2 linked regions of the Methanococcus vannielii SB genome follow. The protein of the gene in region 2 binds, or shares a complex with, the protein of the main gene of each other region. Links are inferred from orthologs where the notes say so. Each region holds a gene or a part of one and is shown on either strand. Other genes may lie near its edges. The genes, in order: MEVAN_RS02665 and MEVAN_RS06750.

Region 1 (3,772 bases), 760 kb from region 2 along the record:
CCTGCAGAAACTTCTGTAAAAACTAGTGCTCGTTCAGTAGTCCAGCCATAAAGGTTTAAAAAGTCTTGGCCGTTCATTTCTAAAATTGCTTTGACACTATCTACGACGGTATGCCCAAATATTTGGTAATTAGTGTTATTTTCACCACAAACAATTTTTCCATCGATAATTGAAATTAAATCTTTAATTCCTGTTGGATTTTGATACTCTTTTATCTGGAGAATTGCTTTCATTGAGGTAGGGTTTAAAACTTTATTTAATGCTTTTATTGTATGCCCGCCCCTTTCTTTATCAATTTCAAGGAGTGCATAAACATATTTTTTTACGATATTTACCCCGGGATTTTTTCTTCTACCGACTTCATAGTCGCTTATAACTGAAGGGGAAACATCTAGGTATCTTGCAGTTTCTATCTGTGGTATCCCAAACATTTCTCTCCATTTTTTCATCGCTTTTCCAATGTCATCGGATAAAACGATTTCTCCCATTATGTGTATCGCTATTCTTTCCATGGCCCAATATAATGCTTAATCATTATATAAATATTTCGATTTAAAATATAATCTTATTCGATATATGCCGAATAAATAAAATCTAATAAATAAAATATCTTTAAAAATTAGTTTTATTTAAAATTTTAAACTTTTAAAATTTTAAATTTGAATCTCTATCGGACTCTTCATATATCCCAAGAAGTCTAGCAAATTTTAAAACATCTGAATTTTCAATTTTCACGTTTTCGTGTGATTTTTTTAATATGTATGGATAACCTGAAACGGATATTTCTTTTAAATTCGAATAAAATGTTTCATCTAGCTTTTCAAAGGAAGTTGCACATAAAATTCCGCTGTTGTCTTCAAGTTTTACAAACTGGTAATATAAATTTTTAAGGTCAATTCCAAATTTTTTGAAGTAATCGACATTCTTATAAAAGTTTTTATTTACTTTTTCAGATATCAAGTCTACAGGAATGGAATATCCTGATTTTTTACACCTTGAAAATAATGCTAAATCAGGAATAAGTGCATTTTCAAAATAAATATTCATTTTAGAAGTTTTCGCAATTCCAACCATTTTTTTTTGATATTTTGTAATTTCAGATAATAGTATTAAATATTCAAGCTGTTCAAGTGCAATCTTCTGCTCTTCATTCAGGGAATTTTCAAATGAAATGTCTACTGCTGAACTTATGCATCCAGAGGTAATCTCTTCAAAGATTTTGGATCGTATAATACGAGAATATTCCTTATAATAATCAAAAATAGTTTCTTCAAGCTTTTTTCCATTGACTGTCATGTGATTATTAGTTTGGACTAAAAAAGAATATAGTGAACCGTCATAAAGGTAGTAATCTATTTCACTTTTTATTAAATTAGATAATGCAACCTTTAATTCCGTATTTAACATGTAACGGCTTAAACGATTTTGAACGTACTTATATGGAAGGATAATATCTCCATCAAATGCTGAAACAGACTTTTCAATAGTTCCGCCAACGCTTTGACAGTATGAAACAGCTCCAGTTAGGTATAAGCAGTAGTTAATATAGTCTATTTTATTAAAACTGCCATCTCCTCCAGAAAATTTCATGTCGGATTTATGGATAAATAGCGATTCAATCCAGTATTTGGAATGATCATGGTTAAAATTTATATTTTGAATTTTTGAAACTACTTTCTCCTTTTTCTGAATTAAGGTTGAAAAGTCCATTAAAACACCAAAATAGTATAATTTTAATAAAAAATTATAATATTATTCCATATCCGATTAATCTCCATCTTGACCCTATTTTTCTGCTAATTGCAACCCTATCGCCTGAATCAGCACATACTGGAAGTTTTAGTTTTATTTCTACCTTTTCTGCTTTTGCTGAAACGGTTACTCCAACTGTTGTTGATGTTCCAACGTTTAACATTAAGACTTCATTGGTTTTTAAAGGCTCTATTAAAAGTTCATCTTGAGAACCTACAACTCTTTCGAGTAGTTGTGGCCTAATAGTTATTTTTTCTAACGTTTCAGGAAGTGTTCCGGGAATTCCTGCTAAACTTCCACTCAATGCATCTGATTTCGTTAAATTAGGGTCTAATTCGGTTCCAACTCCAATTAATCCCCCTGGAAGTGCAGTTTTTAATTTTTTACTACCTGCACCAAGTGATATGATTTTTGTAATGATTGGAACCCATTTGGTTTTATTTCCTTCAACTACCTTACTACCCGGCCTTATCTCGATTTCATCGCCAACTTTTAAAATTCCTTGAATAATACTTCCGCCGATAACTCCGCCTTTTAAGTCTTTAATTTCTGAACCTGGCTTATTTACATCAAAACTCCTTGCAACATAGAGTCTTGGAGATACTGTTTCATCTCTTTTTGGAGTTGGAATAAACTCTTGAATTGCTTTTAAAAGCACGTCAAGGTTTGCCCCATGGTGGGCTGAAACTGGAATAATTGGTGCTTTTTCTGCAACGGTTCCTTTTGTAAACTTTTGGATCTGTTCATAGTTTTCAACAGCCTGTTCCTCAGTTACGAGGTCAATTTTATTCTGCACAATGAGTATATTTTTAACACCGAGTGCATCAAGTGCCATTAAATGCTCCTTTGTTTGAGGTTGTGGGCACTCTTCACTAGCAGCAATAACTAAAATTGCACCATCCATTAAAGATGCTCCTGAAAGCATTGTAGCCATCAGTGTTTCGTGTCCGGGAGCATCTACAAAGGATATTTTTCTTAAAGTTTCAACTTTCCCACTACAGCAGTCGCATTTTTTATCTACAGTATAACATTCAGGTTCGTTACAGCTTTCACACTTTTTTATTTCGCAGTCAGCATACCCAAGTCTTATTGAAATTCCTCTTTTTAACTCTTCACTATGGGTATCTGTCCAAACACCGGTTAATTTTCTAGTTAAACTCGTTTTTCCATGGTCTACGTGACCAACCATACCTATATTTACTTCAGATTGATTAGATGCCACCATAATTATCCCTCGCACAGTTTTATAACTTAAATCAATTTAACGGTAAATTGAAAATAATATCACCAAACAAAAACAGCGTTTTTGTAGATTTTGTAAAACTCAGATTTTACAAAAAAGATATAGTCACTCTATAACTAATACTTTATATAGATATATATAATCTACAAAAAAGAATATTGATTAAAAAGAAAAAAAGAAATTATTCGCCAATTGGAGTTTGCCCATATTCTAAAACTTTCGTATTTATCAATACGATGTCTTTTGAAATCGTATTTCCTCTTAAACTTTTTCTTCTTCTAATACCGCTTTCTTTTGGGTTGTATCCTGGCCCCTCTCTTAATAAGACTCTCATTTTCATAGCGCCGTGAATATCATGTCTCATTGCAAAACCACATTTGTCTGCTCCACCGGTAATTTTTAATTTATATCCTTCTAAACCAACGATTGAACCGTTTATTTCATCGCCAATTTTTTTACCTAATAGTTCGTTTCCGTCTATTTCATATTGGTATGATTTTCCCGCTTTAGGGTCAGCAACAACAACTTTAAATGCCATGATTTTACCTCTTTTTCTGATTCGTTTTTGTGTTTTAGTTAGTATTGAATACAAAAGCTACGTTATACAAAGTTTTTCAACTTACATAGCCGCAAAAAATCTCTAAAAATGTGTTTTTCAAAAGTTTCCTAGATTCCCGTCTCTTTCTTATTACTTACTTATTATTTTTATAGTTTTTGCATGGGTTTAGATTCGGCAATAATTGTAAAAATTAGGTTTTAAAATCTATATAATTTATT
Region 2 (16,234 bases):
TGATAAGCCAAAAGTCCAAGTAATGGATATGATGGGTACAAAAACGTATACTATTTCTGGAAGGTCTAAAAATACGTCGAAAACTGCGGAAAAAATAGAAGACACTGAAGTTAAGGTAGAAGTAACTGAAGAGGATATTGAAATGGTTGCAACACAATGTAACGTTTCAAAAGAGGAAGCTAAAACCGCTTTAGAAGATGTAAACGGGGATTTGGCTGAAGCAATTTTAAAACTTGGAAACTAAACCATATTAGTTTTCTATTTTATTTTTAGGCCGGTGAAAAGAATGGATATAGAAGGTTATGTAAGAAGATGTCTTAAAAAAGGCATTTCTGAAGATAAAATTATTGAAGACGGTTTTAAGCGAGTAGTTGAAATAAAGGAAACTGATGATGAATGGGCAAAACGATTTTTAGGAGCAGTTTTAGAAGAAGTTAAAACGACTGAAAAATACCATGATTCAAAGGACAATGCTTTGAAATATATATTAGACTGCCCTAATTCTGGAATTACAATGGGTAAAATGGGCGTTGGAAGTAGGGGGCAGGGGGATTTTTTTGTACACCGCGAAATTGCGAGAATTATTGAAAGTACTAAACAAAAAACCGAAGTTGATAGTACTGATCAAGACGACGCAGGAGTAGTTAGGGCAAAAGCAGAACACGTTGTAGTTGCAATTGACGGCACACACTCAAGACTCAGTGATTTTCCGTTTTTAGCAGGTTTTCACGTTGCAAGAGCTGCTTTAAGGGATGTTTATGTTATGGGTGCAGATGCAGTTGCATTAATTAGTGATATTCACCTTGCAGATGATGGGGATGTTTCAAAGATATTTGATTATACTTCGGGTATTTGCGCAGTCTCTGAAGCTGTTTCCGTTCCGCTAGTTGCAGGAAGTACATTAAGGGTTGGAGGAGACATGGTACTAGGGGATAGAATGGTAAGTGCAGTTGGTGCAATAGGTGTAATTGAAAAAGGGGAGCCTACAGCAAGAAAAAGAGCAGAGGTTGGGGACGTAATTTTAATGACAGAAGGGAGCGGTGGAGGAACCATTTCAACAACGGCACTTTACTATGGAATGTTTGACGTTATAGGGGAAACAATAAACGTTGATTTTTTAAAAGCGTGTAAAAGTTTAATTGAAAATGACCTTTTAAAATACGTTCACGTAATGACAGATGTTACAAACGGCGGTTTAAGGGGAGATGCATACGAAATATCAAATACTGCAAAAGTTTCCCTTGAAATTATTAAAGAAGATGTTTATAGCCTTATAAATCCAAAAGTGCTTAAAATGCTTGAAGAGTTAAATATTGACCCCTTAGGAGTTTCAATAGATAGTCTTTTAATAATAGCTCCAAACGAAAATTCTGCCGAAATTATGGAAAAAACTGGGGCAAAAAAAATTGGAATAGTAAAAGAAGGAAATACCAGTTATTTAATTACAAAAGAAGGAAAAACTGAACCATTAATTCCAAAGTTTAGGGAGGCTGCATATACTCCTGTTAAAAAAATCATAGGGGAACAAAAACCAGATGATTTTGAAGAAATGAAAGAAAAAGTTAAAAAAACGTGCGATATGGCAATAGAAAAGAAAAATTATATCGTAAATGATATTATTAAAAAAGATTAGAATTATGGTTTATTTATATTTAGTTCTTTTATTAATTTTCCAATTTTTGAAGGTTCTACAATATTAATATCGATATTTTTATTCTTTATGGAAATTTCAACTGTTTTTTTACTTTCAACAGACAGTTGCAGTCCAACTCCTTTTTTTTCAAGAGTATCTATTAATCCAAGTATTACATCCATATCCAAATTAAACCACCCTAATTTATTATTTTACTTCATATTCCCGTTATATATTTTTAAAGCTTCTTCAACAGATTTATCTTCAATAGTTATTGCATAAATTGCATTACACATATTTACTGCTTCATTTAATGGTTTTTGATGTATATTACGGCCAGTAGCATTTCCAAACGCTCCTGAAACATGGATTTGGTTATAAAGCTCCTTTAAAAATTCTTCAGGACTTTTACTTCCTCCACCTGCACATACTACTTTTGTTCTTCCTGAGGCCATAACTACTTCTTTAAATAATATTTCAGGATTTTCCCCTTTAGGATAATTTACCTTTACAAAATCTGCTCCAAGGCATGAAGCAACTCCTGCGGCCCCTGCAATTAAATGGGGGTCTTTTTCATTTTTAACGGCTTTTCCCCTTGGATAAACCCAGAGTACAACTACAAAGCCATTTTTATGGGCTTCGTATATTATTTTTGAAGCTTCAGAAAGCATTATTGACTCGAATTCACTTCCAAGGTATATTGTATACCCTATTCCAAGTATATTCAGTCCAGAATTCTGTTTAAACTCTAAAACATCGGCTACACTTAATAAAGCACAGCTTAAAGGGTCTTTTTGCTCAGTTTCTACGATATTAGTTTTAGAATTTAATTTAACAAGATAGTTTACACCACTGTAATCTCTTCCATAGCGAGATATTAATCCAAGCTGTGCTGCAAATACTCCGATTTTAGAATTAGCTGCAATTTTGAATAAATGCTCAGGGTCTGAATCATCTATTGAAATATTTTCGCCGTAAAAATCGTCATTAAGGTGCTCAATTTTTTGGTCTCCCGCAAAAAGCATTAATTTACCGGTATTTTTGGTAATTTCAAGGTAATTTTTTATATATTCGTCATACATGGATTTTGGGGTTTCCAAGGGAACTATTATATCCGTATTTTTTAATTTCTTAATCATGAAAATTCCCTCCCTATTTTTGAATGCTAACTATATTATCTGTTCTGGTTTAAACTTCTTTATATTTATTTTAAAAACTTAAATAAAAATTATTATATATGTTACTAACATAAGAAGGCATACATATTAAAAATGGGGTAGGTGAATAACATGTTTCGTGGGGGCGAACATGGAAATATTTTAAAATGGGAATTTATTATAGGAAAAAGTATAGATTCGAGTCCCAATTTCGATGAAAAGGGGACTGTATACGTTGGTTCAAGCGATAAATGTCTTTACGCAGTAAATCCTGATGGAACAATACACTGGTCATTTAAATCTGGTGAAGTAATAGAATGTAAACCGTTAATTGGAAAAGATGGTACAATCTATTTTGGTTCAGATAAGGTTTATGCAGTAAGTCCAAAAGGGGCTAAAAAATGGATTTTTAAAACTGAAAAAGCAATTTTGTCGGATTTTACAATATTTAACAATGTTTTATATGTATCATCTCTTGATGGTAATTTATATGCCATAAATCCTGACGGAACAGAAAAATGGAGATTTAAAACGGGAAAGTCGATTTATTCAACTCCAGTTGTATATAACGATGGTACAATCTATTTTGGTTCAAATGACGAACATTTATATGCCATAAATCCTGACGGAACAGAAAAATGGAGATTTAAAACAAATGACTCCGTAGTGTCCCAAGTTACTATTGGAAAAGATGGTACAATCTATTTTGGTTCAGATAAGGTTTATGCAGTAAATCCTGACGGAACAGAAAAATGGAACTTTTATGCGGGGTACTGGGTAGTTTCAAAACCTGCTATTTCAAATGATGAATCAATATATGTAACATCTCTTGATGGTAATTTATATGCCATAAATCCTGACGGAACAGAAAAATGGAGATTTAGTACAAAAAAGCGAATTGAATCTTCTCCCGCAATTGGAAAAGATGGTACAATCTATTTTGGTTCATATGATGGTAATTTATATGCCATAAATCCTGACGGAACTAAAAAATGGAATTTTGATACTGAAAACTGGATAGTATCTTCCCCAGTAATTGATGAAGATGGAACTATATACTTCGGTTCTAGAAACGGGAAGCTTTACGCTCTTTTAAATGGTTTATAATTATGTTATAATATCTATTTTATTAGAAATATTTCATAATTTTTTAATATTTATAAAACTAAGCTTTTTTATATGTATTTTACTTAAAGGTTTACGATTAATATTATTAAGAGTATTTGGTGGTATCATGAAAAAAGTAAAAGTATGCGCTCCTGGAACGTCTGCAAATTTAGGCCCGGGTTACGATATTTTTGGAATTGCCCTTTCAAAACCTTATGACATAGTTACTATTGAAAAAGTAGACGAATTTGGAATTAAAATCACATTAGAGGGAGAAAAAGCAGAAGAAATTCCAACAAATGTTGAAGAGAATACTGCAGGAGTAGTTGCCAAAAAAATGATTGAAGATTTTAAAATAGAATCAGGAATTCATATTCATATAGTAAAGGGAATAAAACCCGGAAGTGGCCTTGGAAGTAGTTCTGCATCGTGTGCCGGAGTTGCTTTTGGATTAAATGAACTTTTTGAACTTAAACTATCAAAATTAGACCTTGTGAAATACGCTTCTCTTGGTGAAGCTGTTGCAGCAGGTGCACCTCATGCAGATAATGTTGCTCCAGCAATATTTGGGGGATTTACCCTTACTACTAACTATGAACCTTTAGAAGTATTGCATATACCTGTAGAAATTGATGTAATTGTTGCACTACCAAATATACAAGTAAGTACAAAATCTGCAAGAGAAATTCTTCCAAAGGAGGTTCCAATGAAAAGCATGGTAAATAACGTTGGAAAAGCCGCAGGAATGATTTATGCATTATATAATAACGATTTAGACTTGTTTGGACAATACATGTCAAAAGATGCAGTAGTTGAGCCTTGTAGGGCCCAATTAATTACCGGTTATTTAGAAATAAAAGAAAAGTTAAAAGATTTAGTATACGGGGTAACGATTAGTGGTTCAGGACCTGCAATTATTGCAATACCTAAAAAAGAACACGTAATTGATATAAAAAATATATTTAAGGAAGTGTATAACTGCCCAGTTTACTATACTAGAGTTGGCCTTGGATGTTACATTGAAGAAATAGAATAACATCATAAAATCTTTATTTTTATTTTTTCCTTATTTTTATTTTTTAAAGTTAATTTAAAACCTGTAAAACCCTATTTATCTCTTCATTTTTAAATATTCGAATTTTATCTCCTTCGATAACATTTTCAAGATTATTATCATATTCATAAATCTCATAATTTAAATCATCCATTGCAATAATAACTTCTGAACTTACGGAAATTACAGTTGCAGTATCGCAGTCAGTAGCTTTTTTAATCAGTTTTACTTCTTTTTCGACATCATTCCAAGTTAAAGAGATTTTATCGCCTGATTCAATAGGGTTTAAATAAACTTTAACCTCATTAACCGAAGAAACAACATATAATTTTTTGGCATATTCTAAAATATCTCCAAGCTTAAATTCTGGAATTCTAACTGCAACAGTAATTCTATACTGGTCTTTTCCAGTATCTTTTTCAACACCAACGAGTTTTGCAGTTTCAATTGATTTTCCGCCGTATTGTGCCTTTATAGCTCCAGCAATGTTTCTAATTGCACCCATTGAACCCATTTGGTAATCTAAACCTTCTTTTTGAGATATAAATTTTGATATAAATGCCATTCTATCTTTATTTAATCTTCTTTCAGCTTCATCCCTTACAAACAAGTCGAGTTCTTTTTTTTCTTCTTCATTTAAGAATCTATTCATTGCACGGACTTGTAGCGTTCCTTCATAATAATTTGACATACATCTTGAGCATCTTGGACATTGAACCATATCTAAATAAACTGTAACTTTTTTTTCTTCTTCCCTTTCATTATCCTCACCAACAAGCTTTCCTTGAGCGAATACAACTACAGGAATTTCAACCCTTGACCGTTTTCCGCCCGGAAGCTGTTTTGGCTCTTGAACTATTATATCAACTTCAATACTCTTATTTGATTTTTTTAAATTATCCTTTGTTCCAAAATAAGCAATTTCCTCTAAAACTTCGTAAGTTTCTTTTTTTTGAGGGTCTTGCCAAAGTCTTCTTTTATATGAGCCACACATATGGCATACTTCAACATGAACCTCCTCATTTATCTCCATAAGTGGATTTACATGAGTATAGCAAATCTTACATAGTCCTTCTAAAAGTTCGTCTTCATGACCGCAACGGTAACAGAGTCCTTTCATAATAATCACCAAATAAAATTAGTCTTTAAAATAATAAAAAACTAGGGTAATGTAAAATTCAGGTTAAAAAGAAAAAGAGTTTTATAATGATTTCAATGGTTTCATTGCACCGCAAGCAGTACACTTTAAGAAGTGTATTCTTCCTTCTTTGATAATTTTTGTGTCGGGTTTTCCGCATTCTGGACACAAAACATACTCGTTTACATAGTTTTGGATTTTTTCATTTACCATTCTCCATCCAAACTTACCTTGTAGTATTAACCTGTTTCCTTCCATGTCTCCAGCAGTACCAAGTTCTTTCATTACGAATTTTGCAAACTCGTGAGTATCCCGCTCCATGAATTTTGCAATATCCTTGAAATTTTTAATAATGGTTCTATTTCCTTCCACAAAACTGTCTGCGGATGGAATTTCAAACCTTACATCACTGAATACTACTTCTGGAAGTTGTGATCTCGCTCTTTTTAATAATTCTTTGTAATCGAAGTAATCGACCATGTTTTCACCAAATTTAAGTTACAAAATAGACAATTGTAAAAAAGTAAACAATTTGTAAATGTGTTTTCTAGTCCATTATTTATATACTTGCCGTTAAATTAATATAGTTGTCCTGATACATAATGTTAAGCTAGGTTATACTAGCAGGTTAGTGACGGGTGTATTCCCGTAGGGCGTGTAGCGATTTAGCTGAACCCATAAACAGTAAAGACAAACAAAACTTAAGTGATAACATGAGCATGTATACTTATGTAAAAGAAGCATGGAAAGTACCTGCTAATTCATACGTTAAGGAATTATTGTGGGCAAGAATGCAAACATGGAGAAAAGAACCTTCAGTTGTAAGAATTGAGAGACCTACAAGAATTGATAGAGCAAGAAACTTAGGATACAAGGCAAAACAAGGAGTTGTCGTTGTAAGAGTAAGTGTTAGAAGAGGAGGTTTAAGAAAACCAAGACCACAACACTCCAAAAAACCTTCAACACTCGGTGTTAATAAAATTACAATGGCTAAATCAATCCAAAGAATTGCTGAAGAAAGAGCTGCAAAAAAATACCCTAACATGGAAGCTTTAAACTCATACTGGGTAGGGCAAGATGGAAAACAAAAATGGTACGAAGTTATCTTAATTGACCCATGCCACCCATCAATCAAAAACGACAAAACCTATGCATGGCTTTCAAATGGAAATCAGAAAGGAAGAGCAAACAGAGGTTTAACTTCTGCAGGTAAGAAGGGAAGAGGATTGATGTATAAAGGTAAGGGTGCTGAAAAAGCAAGGCCAAGTGTAAGAGCTAACGGCAAAAAGACAAAATAATTATTATTTAATAATACATAATATCTCTTTTTTATTCGTTTTAATTTTTCAATACTTTCAAAGTTATTTAAACCAGTTTTTGCAATATTTATTTTAATTGATTTTTTAATAATTAAAGAATTATTAAAATAGATATTAACTATTTAAAACTAATTTTCTTTCTTCTTCTGTAAGTTCGTACAAATCAAAGACCATTTTATCTATTTCTGAATCGGTTTTATTGATTTTATCTTGTAAATTATTTAATTCTTTTCTGTATTCTTCAAATATTTCGCTGTATTCTGGAATGTCTTTTTTAGGAATAGTTATTTTCTGTTTTTTAAGTTCTTTTACAAAGTCATTAAATTCTATTTCGTTAAATGAATCTAATTTTTTAGAAATTTCATTTAAATTTAGACTTACTTTTAGAATTTTAAAAAAATCTTTCTTTTTCTTTTGGAATTCTTTGTTTAAATTTAACATTAAATCAGCTTTTTCAATAAATGGTGCCTGCTTTTCGGGTGATATTTTTGGTATTGGAATTCTTGAAGTGACGGGATTATCAAACTGCATTGTACGAATTGCTTTTGCAAAAATAAATCGATATGCATACCAATTTATTAATTTTGAATTTAATAATAACCAAATTAATTTATTGGATACTTCGGGTTTTACAACAATTTGATTTATTGTATCAACGATTCTATAATCGCACCCCTTAGGGATACATGCCGTAATTTTTATATGATCCATTGGTTTTGTAATATGTGCAACAATTCTTTGAACTAAAACACTATTTTCATAAATAATAGATTTTTCATCATTTTCAACGTATTTTTTTCCAACTGTTCCTTTAATTCCAACAATACCGTGTCTTTGAATTTCGGCCCCGCCTAATACTCGGTAGTCGCCAGTTTCAGATATGTATTTTTGAAATAGTCCTCCCCTACTGTTACGTGAGATATCATTTAAGAAATGATCAAAACTATTCATTCTGTCCGCAATATTTAATTCTTGATTTGAAACGTTATTCAAAAAAAATCCATATTTTTCAAAAGTTGATTTATCAATGACTCCAATCTTATTTATTATAGGTTTATTCAGTACTGAAGTATGGTATGATCTAGTTTCGGAATTCTTTTTCAACTCAACAATGCATTGTTCTAATTTTACTTCGTCCCATACTTTTTTACAATCTACAATTTCAAAAATGTCTTCTTTTAAATATGAACGAATACTTTGATAATTGGATGAAAATATAAACGATTTTGGAATAATAAATCCGAGATATCCTCCATTTTTTATAGTGCCGTATGAAAATTTTAAAAAAGAGATGACAGTTTCACCACCTCCTTGAATATACTTATTTATCAGATAATTTTGTTCTACCGTACTTAATTTAGCACCATAAGGCGGGTTACCTATAACAACGTCAAAACCACCGTTTTCAATGATTTCTTTAAATTCTTCTTCCCATTTAAACGCTTTATCTCCTGCAACATTCATATCATCAATTAAAGAGTTTCCACATTTGATATTATTATCAAGTGCGGTTAATTTTTCCCCCTTTTCAACGGAATTAAGCCATAAAGAAAGTTTTGTAATTTCGACAGATTCGGCATTTAAATCTACACCGTAAAGGTTATTTCTTAAAATATCCGCTTTTAAGTTAAATAATGCAGTAGTTCCCCCCTGTAAATAAGATATAATCTTATTAACTTGATTTCCTTCTTTTACAAGATAATTTAAAGCTTGAATTAAGAAAGCTCCAGAACCACATGCAGGGTCAAGTATTTTTATATTTTTTAGAATTTCTTTATATTCTTGCCATGCTTTAAGGGAATAATTCGATTGAGTGTTAGTTCCAAGGTGAATACCATCTTTTAAACGATCTTTTTGCAACTGTTCGGTAGATACGTCGGTAAAATATTCTTTTGGTTTCCAAGTTTTAGATTTTCCGTCTTTAGTATTCTTGTTTTCTATTTTTTTAGCAATTTCTTCATTTATTTTGTTTTCAATCTCTTTTTTCCTATCTTCAAGCCAACCGCCAATAGCTTGTTCTACAATATATCTTGTTATATATTCTGGCGTATAATATACACCGTCTTTTTTTCTTTTACCTTTCGTTTTATCGAATTCTTCCCCGCTAACTGATGCCTTTATTTCTTCAAGGTCTGAAATAGACTGTTCAAATATATGTCCCAATATATTTACGTTCAAATCTCCCTCATAATCGTGAGTGGATAGCTTAACAATTTCTTTAAAAATATCATCTGAAACATTTAAACTGTCTAATTCTGCGTCTTTCTTAAATAGTCCCCCATTGTATGCAAAAATTCCGTTATTTTCATGACCTGAGTCTATGTTATCAAAGAGGAATTTATACAATTGCCAACGTGGCATTGAAAATTCAGTTTTAGCAGTTTTTTCCACCCTATCGATGATATCCGAAGGCAAAATTCCTTTACCTCTTGCAAAAAATACGAATAAAAATCTATCGAGGAGTTTTTGCGTTTTTTCGAGTAAAAATATTTCATCTTTTTCGGGATTATTGGCTTTTAACGTTTCGAATAACTTTAATCTAATGATTTTATATTCCGTATAAAACTTCTTAGTAATTGCTTCTTGATGCAATACTGTTTCAGAACACAGTTTTTCAGTTTTAGAGTCGCCAGTTTTAGAAATTAAGTTTTCAAAATTTAATAAATAGTAAAATTCCTTAAATTTATCATCATTTTTAAGTTCTGCAATGTCAAATAAATGATATTCTTCCATTCTAGTATTTACATAATTATAGAGCCTGATTTCCTTAAAGTTAGAAACTATTACCCATTTACAATTTTTTCCAGATTTTGCGGCATAATCAAAAGCCTGTTCTATCGGGGTTCTTTTGTCATCTTTCCTATTTTGTTTTAAGTCTAAATTGGTTTTTCCATCTTTTAGTTCTATTACTGCGTGAATGTCTCCTCCCCCTACTTCACTTTCAAAAAACCCTAAAGCACCATCTGCTTTTTTGCTGTCTACTTTTGTTTTTTGTTCATATTCTAAATTCCATTCTGTATTTCCTATTCTTGAAATATAGTTTAAAACCGTTCCAAAAATTTCCCCTAAAAATAAGCCCTGTAAGGCTTCCTCTTTAATAGTTTCTATCCCTTTATCTTCTATTTCAGTTATCCATTTGTTTAAAATCGTTCTTTTTTCGTTTAAATTTAAAATATCAGATAATTCAAATTTTTCTAATTTTTCTTTTAAAACATTCTTGTTAATTAGGATATGTTCCATCAAAAACCCCTCGTTAATTAGAAATTGATTTAATTTGAGTTTAAAATATGGATTAAATTATATTAAAATACAGCCGGTTAATTTTTATAACCTAGATTAATTTCTTTAAATGTTAAATTTTAAAGTACACATTTCGATGATTTTAAATTTTTTATCAATTTGAAAATTTGATGAATCCACTGAAAACTATTAAATCCTAGTTCCTTAGATTCTTTATTGTAGAGTTTTAATTTTTCTTCATTTTAGAGGTAAATTTCAGTTCTTGATAAAGTTACTGCCTACGGTATATTTTTAATATATTTTGTTTATATAGTAATGGTAAATGTCGATTTATACGGATTTAACACAAAAAGGTGTTTATGAAATGGTAAATAATGTAACAATATCTACGATTCAAAATGCGACAGAAGATGAAGAAAAGGTTTTAGATACTTTATCCTTTTTTTTACCCGAAATAATTAATGAAACTGATATTATTGCGGAAACAGTAGAAACAGAGGGCAATTTTGGAAATCCTATTGAAATACACACTATAACTGTTGAAGGAAAAAAAGCAAGACTTGTTTTTGAATACGTAATTGACCTTTTAAAAACTGATGAAAGAAATATTAATAAAATAAAAGATGACTTGGATTTAAGGATAGAAAAAAATAAACTTTATTTAAGATTCGATAAACAAAAAGCGTGTTTAGGTGAATGTAAGCTATTAGATGGCGATGACACGGTTAGAATAGTTGTAAATTTCAAAATTTTTACGCCTTCTGGAAAAGAAGAAAAAGTAAGGCAGGAAGTTTTAAAAAGACTTGAAAATAGGGGTGTATTTTAATGCACGAACTTTCCTATGCAACATCAATTTTAAATTCAATACTTGAAGTTTTAAAAGAACAGGAATCTCTTGGAAAAAAGGTCACAGGAGTTTCAGAAATTAATCTTGAAATTGGCGATTTAACCTTGATAAGTTTTGAACAGTTAAAATTTGCATTTGAAGTTATTGCTGAAAATACGCTTTGTAAAAATGCAGTTTTAAATACTGAAATGATAAAACCGAAAATTTCGTGTTTAAATTGCGGGTTTTTAGGAATTTTGGAAGTAACTGATGAATTAGAGGCAAAATGTCCAAAATGCGGAAGTATGAATGTTAGAATTAAAGGTGGAAAAGAATTCAATATTAAAAATGCAATAATCGAATTTGACGACTGATTTTATATTAAAAAAATTAAATTATTTTTTTTGGACAAATGCGTCCTTTTTAGCGCCACAAAGTGGACATTTCCAGTCGTCAGGGAGTTCAGAAAATTTTTTACCCTCTTTTTCTTCATTATACTCATAACCACAAATCGTACATTTCCATATTGCCATAAAAATCCCTCCATTTAATTAAATGTAATTTAAAATTCAAAGAAATATTGTATTTTATACCTTATATATTTACTATGTCATTAAATATCGACAAGTTTAAATACCAATTCTGACTTTTTCCCAAAAGTATTTAAAAGGCTTTTATTATCAAAATTTCTTCCTAATGCGGGCCATATTATCGAATCTAGGTGTAATGGGGGTATATTGGACTCTTTTGAAATTTTCCCCCAAAAAACTACAGGGTCTTCATCTGTAAGTTTTTTAGTGTAATTTTCAATTCTGGAGTCTTTTGGTATTTGTATTTCCATTGGATAGGGTATAAATTTATTAAAAACTATTCTTCCAGCGTATCCAAACATTTTAACGGCAAAAACTATCGTTTTAGACTCTTTTTTAGAGTTTAATTCTTTTGAAATTTTTAAGAGCAAATATTCCATATTTTGATAGTAATCTTCAAAGTTTTGAATAGTTAATCCGTTTAAAAACGGGAAAATCTTTTCAATTCGTTTTGTTTTAGTATCTAAAAGTCTTTTATTACCTTTAGACCCTCTTAAAAATTTAATATATTCTTTTAAAAGGTTTGATGGTTCAAAATCATGTTTTGACCAATAATCTGAAAATTCCTTCCACCATAGTTCGCCTGTTGTACCTAATTGGTAACTAACAAGTGAGTTTATTAAAATAAGCTTTATAAAAATTTCGTCACTTTTTATCGATTTTTTCAAATTTTTAAGTACAAAATACTGTAAATCAACGTTTTCTTCCATTTCACGTGCGAAATTTACATCAAGACTATTAAATACTTCTTTGATTTTTCTTATTTTTTCTAAATTTTCCATAATTTCAACTAAATGATTTTTATCTTAACAAATTAAGTATTTGGGAGGGATTCGTTTCAGGATTTAAGCAAGAGTCTTTTTTACAAATGTAAACAACAGGGTCTTTTGACGTTGGATATTCCTTTACAAAACTTGCTATTTTCTCAAGTTTTTTTAACCGTTCTGAATCGGAAGGTATGAATAATAGTGACATATTTGGCCGGTATACTCTATTTATTTCGTCAATAATTTCTTTAGTCGTCTTATTTTCTAAATCGCCAACAATCGATACATCAGTTGGGTCATTATCAAAATTATATGCCGAGAGCATTTGTAAATACGTAAATGGCGATTTTGAAATTTTTTCAGCAGAATTTTCAAATAATTCATATACTTTTTCATGGTATTTATCAATTCTTAAAATATGCGACAACTTTAAAAGATTTAATGCCATTATAGAAGTTCCAGACGGAATTGCGCCATCATAAATGTTTCTTACTTTAAAAATATTGTCGTTAACTTCTTTTGAAGCAAAATTAAATCCTCCGTCCTCCCAAAATAGTTCCAAAGTCTTTTCAGCAAAATCCCGGGCTTTTTTTAGGTATTCTATATTAAATGTTGCAAAATAAAGTTCAATTAATCCCCAAGTAATAAATGCATAATCATCAAGAAAACCTGGAACTTTTAACTCGTTTTCAATGTAGCTATGGTACAATTTTTCATTTATAACCATTTTTGAGAGTAAAAATGACATAGCATCTTCTGAAGCTTTGATATACTCTTCATTTTTAAAAATCCGGCCCGCTTTTGAAAGTGAAGCAATCATGAGTCCATTCCAGTCTGCAAGTATTTTATAATCTTTTGAAGGTCTCTTCCTATTTTCAAGCGCATCTAAAAGCTTTTTTCTTGCTTTTTCAAGTATTTGGTCAACTTCTTCGGGCCACATCTCCATTTCTGATGCAATTTCTTGGATTGAACGTTCCATGTAAAGAATATTGGTTCCGTTTGTAGCTTCAGTTGATTCTCCAAGGTAATTACCTTCAGGTTTGATATTATATACTTTTTTAAAAATATTATTTTCAGAATTTCTTAAAATCTGGTCTATTTCGGTAATGTTCCACGTGTAGAATTTTCCTTCAATCCCTTCACTTTCTGCATTCTCAGCAGAGTAAAAGGCTTTTTCAGGGGATTTTAATACTTTTAAAACATATTCAAATACTTCTGACACTATTTTTTTATGTTCTTCATTTCTGGTTGCACGGTAGCTTTCAAGGTATGCCATAGAAATAAGCGCTTGATCATAGAGCATTTTTTCAAAGTGCGGAAGTTTCCACATTTCGTCAACAGCATATCTGTGAAACCCGTAACTTATATGGTCATAAATTCCGCCCATTTTCATTTTATCAAGCGTTTTTATTGCCATTTCAAGTGCTTCATCGTTTCCAGTCTTTTTCCAGTACTTTATAAGAAATATTATTAAATGGGCAGTTGGAAATTTTGGAACGCCAAAACCCCCGTAATTTTTATCGTATATTTCTTTAAGCTGTAAAAATGCTTTTTCAAGTAATTTTTCATCTAATTTTCCTTTAGAAGTTGTTTTTGAAATATTTTCTAAATGAATTAATATTTCATCTGATCTTTTAACGATTTCATCATGTTTGATTGCCCATAATTCTGAAATTCCTTCTAAAAGGTCTATAATTCCGGGAGATCCAAAACGGGGCTCTTTTGAAATAAAAGTTGCTGCAAAAAATGGTTTTTTATCCGGAGTCATGATTATTGTAAGTGGCCACCCTCCACTTCCAGTCATTAGCTGACATGTTTTCAGGTATATGTCGTCAAGATCGGGCCTTTCTTCCCTATCGACCTTAATTGAGATAAAATTTTTATTTAATGTATCTGCAACATCAAAATCTTCAAAAGAATCTTTGGCCATTACATGGCACCAGTGACACGTAGAATAGCCTATGGATAAAAATATTGGTTTATTTTCTAATTTAGCTTTTTTAAAAGCTTCTTCGCCCCAAGGATACCAGTCAACGGGGTTTTTTGCGTGCTGTTTTAAATAAGGTGATTTTTCATTGATAAGACGGTTTTTAACCATATAACTCCCCCATTAAAAATTTATCAAATAAAAATCTGTTTTTAACTTGCTATATACTTAACTCTCGAAAAAAATTAAAAGAAATTATTTATTAATAAGGAGTTATTTATTAAAGAAATTATTTATTAGTCTTATCTTATACTTTTTTAGAATTGATTATTTTATCAATATTTTCAACTACAGGCTCCCTATTCCATATTGGAGTTTTATTTTTTTCGTATGCTGGTAATTTTTCTTCAAATATGGGTTTTTTACAAATATAAAATACTCCAAGAGGATATTTTTCGTTTTCAAGTGCCCTATTAAACGCTTCTTTTCTATTTTGTGGGTCGTGGTCATACATAAAATAAGTATTTTCTTGATACCATGATACCGTATTTACTTTGTTAAATGAGGGGCAGTTATGAAAAATATCCACAATTGAAAGACCTTTATGGCTAATTGCTTGTTTAATTATTTCTTTAGTTTCTTCAACATATCCCGAAAAGGTACGGGCAACAAAAGATGCATTTAAAGAGATTGCAAGTGCTATCGGGTTTAAAGGTTCTTCAAATACTCCAAAAGGCTGTGTTGGAGTTTTTGTATTTATAAGTGTGGTGGGGGAAGCTTGTCCTTTGGTAAGCCCATATATCTGGTTATTATGTATCAATACTGTAATATCGGGATTTCTTCTTATTGCATGAATTAGATGATTTCCTCCTTCTGCATACATATCTCCATCCCCTCCTTCTGCAATAACGGTAAGATTTGGATTAACTGCTTTTACCGCAGTTGCAGTTGGAATTGCTCGACCGTGAAGTGCATGAAATCCATTAACTAAGATATGGTGGGGCATTTTTCCAGCTTGCCCTATCCCCGAAATTAATGCCGTATTAGTTGGTTTTAACGATAGTTCAGATAGTGCCTTTGTAAGCGAATTTCTTATGGCAAAGTTCCCACAACCGGGGCACCATGAAATGTCTATTTTTCCAATTCTATCAAATGATTCACTATTCATTAATTATCCCCTCAAAATTTCTTCTAATTTTTTTGAAAGGTCTTCAACAGAAAAAGTTCTTCCGTCGTACTTTAATACGTTTGAATGAATGTTTATTCCAAAAAATTGTTTTAAAAGTTGTCCAAACTGTCCCGAATAATTCAATTCAACATTTATAATTTTTTCTGCATTTTTAAAATATTTTTCAGATTCTTTTGGTAACGGATAAACTTGATTGAAGTGTAAAAGTGCGGTATCCTTTAAATCTAGTTTTAAAAGTGCATCTCTTACGGGATAATACGTTGAACCCCATGTAACAATTAAATTTT

Evidence for each region.
Region 1: the proteins of MEVAN_RS06750 (region 2) and MEVAN_RS02665 are in contact, whole or in part, in a crystal structure (PDB 2QMU), measured with the Saccharolobus solfataricus proteins. The link is inferred for Methanococcus vannielii SB from one-to-one orthologs. Residues at the interface, in WP_231918336.1 of Saccharolobus solfataricus: Met1, Leu2, Arg4, Leu5, Tyr6, Lys8, Leu9, Pro10, Ile106, Lys108, Lys109, Glu110, Lys111; in WP_009988771.1 of Saccharolobus solfataricus: Trp33, Pro65, Glu66, Gln148, Val151, Asp152, Val154, Ser155, Lys156, Ala159, Leu160, Tyr163, Arg164, Lys167, Ile180, Ile181, Pro182, Val183, Ser184, Leu186, His187, Ile189, Asn190, Asp192, Ser193.

The regions. Positions count from the first base shown.
Region 1 is NC_009634.1:574,658-578,429, reverse strand. The notes cover bases 862-3,687. They hold MEVAN_RS02665 (translation initiation factor IF-2 subunit gamma), read right to left. Parts: upstream 2,978-3,687; coding sequence 1,745-2,977; downstream 862-1,744. Other genes in these bases: MEVAN_RS02660 (30S ribosomal protein S6e), read right to left, coding at 3,177-3,533; MEVAN_RS02670 (DNA double-strand break repair nuclease NurA), read right to left, coding at 862-1,710. Also shown: MEVAN_RS02675 (helix-turn-helix domain-containing protein), read right to left, coding at 1-512; more of MEVAN_RS02670, read right to left, coding at 646-861. UniProt on the Methanocaldococcus jannaschii protein: eIF-2 functions in the early steps of protein synthesis by forming a ternary complex with GTP and initiator tRNA.
Region 2 is NC_009634.1:1,327,842-1,344,075, forward strand. What follows is about bases 4,862-7,835. They hold MEVAN_RS06750 (translation initiation factor IF-2 subunit beta), read right to left. Parts: upstream 6,570-7,835; coding sequence 6,153-6,569; downstream 4,862-6,152. Other genes in these bases: MEVAN_RS06740 (homoserine kinase), read left to right, coding at 4,862-4,933; MEVAN_RS06745 (60S ribosomal export protein NMD3), read right to left, coding at 4,983-6,071; MEVAN_RS06755 (50S ribosomal protein L15e), read left to right, coding at 6,803-7,387; MEVAN_RS06760 (Eco57I restriction-modification methylase domain-containing protein), read right to left, coding at 7,523-7,835. In the rest of the region: MEVAN_RS06715 (nascent polypeptide-associated complex protein), read left to right, coding at 1-244; MEVAN_RS06720 (AIR synthase-related protein), read left to right, coding at 287-1,633; MEVAN_RS06725 (hypothetical protein), read right to left, coding at 1,636-1,821; MEVAN_RS06730 (beta/alpha barrel domain-containing protein), read right to left, coding at 1,846-2,772; MEVAN_RS06735 (outer membrane protein assembly factor BamB family protein), read left to right, coding at 2,923-3,897; more of MEVAN_RS06740, read left to right, coding at 4,025-4,861; more of MEVAN_RS06760, read right to left, coding at 7,836-10,648; MEVAN_RS06765 (RNA-binding domain-containing protein), read left to right, coding at 11,013-11,474; hydrogenase maturation nickel metallochaperone HypA, read left to right, coding at 11,474-11,848; MEVAN_RS06775 (rubredoxin), read right to left, coding at 11,870-12,007; MEVAN_RS06780 (N-glycosylase/DNA lyase), read right to left, coding at 12,088-12,846; MEVAN_RS06785 (thioredoxin domain-containing protein), read right to left, coding at 12,866-14,929; MEVAN_RS06790 (thiamine pyrophosphate-dependent enzyme), read right to left, coding at 15,066-15,926; MEVAN_RS06795 (2-oxoacid:acceptor oxidoreductase subunit alpha), read right to left, coding at 15,930-16,234. UniProt on the Methanocaldococcus jannaschii protein: eIF-2 functions in the early steps of protein synthesis by forming a ternary complex with GTP and initiator tRNA.